2 regions of the Streptomyces sp. NPDC001933 genome follow, and region 2 is predicted to be linked to the other one. Evidence: riboswitches for the same ligand, from Rfam matches in the RefSeq annotation. Region 2 holds a riboswitch; the other holds the start of a gene.
The links. A riboswitch is a leader RNA that binds a small molecule or an ion and turns the genes downstream of it on or off. The one in region 2 is predicted to bind S-adenosylmethionine.

Region 1: another riboswitch for S-adenosylmethionine. It lies ahead of thrC (threonine synthase); the one in region 2 lies ahead of ACFYY7_RS03375 (aminotransferase class V-fold PLP-dependent enzyme).

What each region holds. Positions count from the first base shown of each region.
Region 1 covers NZ_JBIASS010000005.1:345,668-348,053, forward strand. Annotated here, with positions in the region: gene thrC (threonine synthase) at 1-1,134, opposite strand, end outside; SAM riboswitch class I at 1,152-1,278, opposite strand; gene ACFYY7_RS15405 (glucosyl-3-phosphoglycerate synthase) at 1,432-2,386, shown strand, end outside.
Region 2 covers NZ_JBIASS010000001.1:764,222-766,607, forward strand. Annotated here, with positions in the region: gene trpD (anthranilate phosphoribosyltransferase) at 41-1,105, shown strand; SAM riboswitch class IV at 1,191-1,308, shown strand; gene ACFYY7_RS03375 (aminotransferase class V-fold PLP-dependent enzyme) at 1,485-2,386, shown strand, end outside.

The DNA.
Region 1 (2,386 bases), on a different contig from region 2:
CGCCGTCTCCGCGAAGATGCCCTCGGTGCGCGCCAGCAGCTTGATCGCGTCGACGACCTGCTCGTCGTTCACGTCCTCCACGGCGCCGCCGGTGCGGCGGGCGATGTCCAGGACGTACGGGCCGTCGGCCGGGTTGCCGATGGCGAGGGACTTGGCGATCGTGTTCGGCTTCTGCGGCCGGACGACGTCGTGGCCGCCCTTGTACGCGACCGAGACCGGCGAGCAGCCCTCGGCCTGGGCGCCGAAGAGCTTGTACGGCTTGTCCTCGACCAGGCCGAGCTTGATCAGCTCCTGGAGGCCCTTGTCGATCTTCGTGAACTGCGAGCCGGACGCGATCGGGATGACCAGCTGGTCCGGGAGCTGCCAGCCCAGCTGCTCGCAGATCTCGTACGCCAGGGTCTTGGAGCCTTCGCCGTAGTACGGACGCAGGTTGACGTTGACGAAGCCCCAGCCCTCGCCGAGCGGGTCGCCGATGAGCTCGGAGCAGAAGCGGTTGACGTCGTCGTAGTTGCCCTCGATGCCGACCAGTTCACCGCCGTACACCGCGGCCATGACGACCTTGCCCTGCTCCAGGTCGTGCGGGATGAACACGCAGGAGCGGAAGCCGGCTCGGGCGGCGGCGGCGCCGACGGCACCGGCGAGGTTGCCGGTGGAGGAGCAGGAGAGGGTGGTGAAGCCGAAGGCGCGGGCGGCCTCGATGGCCTGGGCGACGACGCGGTCCTTGAAGGAGTGCGTGGGGTTGCCGGAGTCGTCCTTGACGAAGAGCTTGCCCTGCTCGACGCCGAGCTCACGGGCGAGGTTGTCGGCCTGGACGAGCTTGGTCCAGCCGGGGTTCAGGTTCGGCTTCTCGGCGACATCGGCGGGGACCGGCAGCAGCGGCGCGTAGCGCCAGATGTTGGCCGGGCCGGCCTCGATGCGCTTCTTCAGCTCCTCGGGAGAGCCGCTCGGCAGGTCGTACGCGACTTCGAGCGGCCCGAAACAGGACGCGCAGGCGAAAATGGGGCCGAGTTCGAAACGCTCGCCGCACTCGCGGCAGGAAAGGCCTGAGGCGGGGCCGAGGTCGACGGATTCAGCGTTGACGGCTTCGGCGTCGACGGAAGAATCGGTGCTTACTGCAACGGTCTGCGCAGCCATGGTGGCGAGGCCCTTTCTCCTCATCTTCCTCGCGGCGCGTTTCGCCACGAGACGGAATTGGCACCTTCCTCACCGGACCTCACGGTCGGTGGGGGGGTTGCCGGGACTTCAACGGGCCGTTCCCTCAGTCCCTCTGGATGAGCGCTGTGGCACCGGATCTTCGATCCGGGCATTTATCGGCGGACGGACCCCGGCATGCGATGGTCGTCCGCGTTGTTCAAGACTGTAACCGAAGCACCGGACTCTTGAGATAGTCGTCCGAACCGCGAGATGGATCACATACAGGGAGTATCGACCGTGCTGGAAGAGGTCGAATGCTGGCTGGCCAGGCGTTCCTGGTCGGCCGCCGACCGCCCGCTGGACAGCCTGCTGGCCGCCAGGGCCAGGGCCGGGGAATCGAGCCGCGGGAGCGTCAGTGTCGTACTGCCGGCGCTGAACGAGGAGGCGACGGTCGGCGAGATCGTCGCGACGATCCGGCGCGAGCTGATGGAGAAGGTCCGGCTGGTCGACGAGCTCGTGGTGATCGATTCCGGTTCCACCGACGCCACCGCAGAGGTGGCCCGGGAGGCCGGTGCCCGGGTCGTGCACCGCGACGCGATACTCCCCCGGATACCGGCCGTGCCCGGCAAGGGCGAGGTGCTGTGGCGGTCGCTCCTGGTGACCGGTGGCGACATCGTCTGCTTCATCGACGCCGACCTGAAGGACTTCTCGGCGGACTTCGTCTCCGGCATCGTCGGACCGCTGCTGACCGACCCGGACGTGCAGTTCGTGAAGGCGATGTACGACCGCCCGTTCGGTGACACGGCGGGGCAGGGCGGCCGGGTGACCGAACTCGTGGCCCGGCCGCTGCTCAATCTGCACTGGCCGCAACTGGCCGGTTTCGTGCAGCCGCTGGGCGGTGAATACGCCGTACGCCGCTCGCTGCTCGAACGGCTGCCCTTCCCCGTCGGCTACGGCGTGGAACTGGGCCTGCTGGTCGACGCGCTGCACACGGTGGGGCTGGACGCGCTGGCCCAGGTCGACGTGGGGGTGCGCAAGCACCGGCACCAGGACGGGCAGGCGCTCGGCCGGATGGCGGCGGCGATCTACCGGACCGCGCAGCTGCGGCTCTCCCGCGGCCACCTGACCCGCCCGGCGCTCACCCAGTTCGAACGCGGCGAGAACGGCTTCGTGCCGCGCACCCATGCCGTGGACACCGAGGAGCGGCCGCCGATGTGCGAGATCGAGGAGTACGTTTCGCGCCGCGCGGCGT
Region 2 (2,386 bases):
GGCGATCCCTTTTACCGGCTGTGGACCCCAGGAGCGGACCATGAACGTTGTGACCCCGATCGGCGGCGACAGCGTGGCGGACCGTACCTGGCCCGGCGTGCTGAACCCCCTGCTGCGCGGCGAGAACCTCACCGCCGACGACACCGCGTGGGCGATGGACCGCATCATGAGCGGCGAGGCGAGCGATGTGCAGATCGCCGGATTCGCGGTGGCCCTGCGCGCCAAGGGCGAGACCATCGACGAGGTCTCCGGCCTGGTCCGGACGATGTACGAGCACGCCAACACCATCCACGTACCCGGCCGTACGGTCGACATCGTCGGCACCGGCGGCGACCTCGCCAAGACGGTCAACATCTCCACCATGTCGGCGGTCGTCATCGCCGGCACCGGCGCCAAGGTCGTCAAGCACGGCAACCGCGCCTCCTCGTCGGCGAGCGGTTCCTCCGACGTGCTGGAGAAGCTCGGCGTCAACCTGGACCTCTCCGCGCAGCGGGTCGTCGAGGTCGCCGAGGAGGCCGGCATCACCTTCTGCTTCGCGGTGAAGTTCCACCCCGCCCTGCGGTACGTCGCAAGGGCCCGCAAGGAGCTCGGAACGCCGACCACGTTCAACATCCTCGGGCCGCTCACCAACCCGGCCCGGGTGCGTTCCCAGGCCGTAGGTGTCGCCGATCTGAAGATGGCGCCCATCGTCGCCGGTGTCCTTGCCGAGCGCGGCAATTCGGCACTGGTCTTCCGCGGTGACGACGGCCTGGACGAGCTGACCACGACCGCGACCTCCAGGGTCTGGGTGGTCCGGGACCAAGCGGTGCGCGAGGAGGTCTTCGACCCGCGCGACGTCGGTCTGGAACTGGTGCCCGTCGAGGCCCTGCGCGGTGCGGACGCCTCGTACAACGCCGACGTCGCCCGGCGGGTGCTGTCCGGCGAACGGGGGCCGGCGCGGGATGCCGTGCTGCTCAACTCGGCGGCGGCGCTGACGGCTCTCGACCCGACGGACGGCACGCTGAACGAGCAGCTCGCGGCCGGGATCGCGAAGGCCGCCGAGTCCATCGACTCCGGGGCGGCGGCGCGTGCGCTGGAGCGCTGGGTGGCGGCCAGCAACGCCTGAAACGGGCGCAGATGAGGTGCGAGGCGCAGTCCGGATCCTGGACTGCGCCTTGCGCGTCTTCGCACGTATGGCAAGATGCAGGTCAGGTCATGAGTGACAGCGACTACGGCCCCGGCCCGCTGTCCGGCAACCCTCCGTCCGTGGCGGGGTGCCCCGGGTGAAGACCAGGCCGTAGGCAGCGAGGTCTGCGGCAAGCGCGGGCCCCTCGGCATCTGTGAATGCCAACCCCCGGGGTCCTGGTCCCTAGGGAGCCTCTTGTGAGCACGCGAATGCGATAGGGCCGTCGGCCCTCCTCCGCACACCCCTCTTCATCTTTTCCGCTGCGCTGCCGCGTATCCGCCGGCGCATGCGATTCGCCTGCCTCTTACGGGAGTTCGCCATGTCTGTCTTCACCGCTGCCGCCGACCAGTCGCTTTGTGCCCCTCTGCCGGTTCTGGGCAAGGATGTGACGGTTCCGCTGGTCACGGGTGGCGAGGTCACCTACGCCGCGCTCGACTACGCCGCCAGCGCCCCCGCGCTCCAGCGGGTCTGGGACGACGTCGCCGCGTACGCCCCGTACTACGGCAGCGTCCACCGCGGGGCCGGCTACCTCTCGCAGCTCTCCACCGACCTCTTCGAGAACAGCCGCGCGACCGTCGCGGAGTTCCTCGGCTGCCGCGCCGGTGACCAGGTGATCTTCACCCGTTCGACCACCGACTCGCTGAACCTGCTGGCCGCGGTCGTCCCGGCCGACTGCCAGGTCTTCGTCTACGAGACCGAGCACCACGCCTCGCTGCTGCCGTGGCGTGACGCCCGGGTGACGTACCTGAACGCCCCGCGCACCCCGGCCCAGGCGGTCGAGACGCTGGAGCGGGCGCTCGCCGACCGCGAGCCCTACGGCCCGGCGCTGGTCTGCGTCACCGGCGCCTCCAACGTCACCGGCGAGCTGTGGCCGGTGAAGGAGCTGGCCGCCGCCGCCCACGCGCACGGCGCCCGGATCGTCCTGGACGCCGCCCAGCTCGCCCCGCACCACCCCGTCGACATCGCCGAGCTGGACGTGGACTGGGTCGCCTTCTCCGGGCACAAGCTGTACGCGCCCTTCGGCTCGGGCGTCCTCGCCGGCCGGGCCGACTGGCTGCAGGAGGCCGAGCCCTACCTCGCGGGCGGCGGCGCCTCGCGCAAGGTCGCCCGTCGCACCGACGGCGGGGTGGACGTCGAGTGGCACTCCACCGCCGCCCGCCACGAGGCCGGTTCCCCCAACGTCATCGGCGTGTACTCCATCGCCTCCGCCTGCAAGGCGCT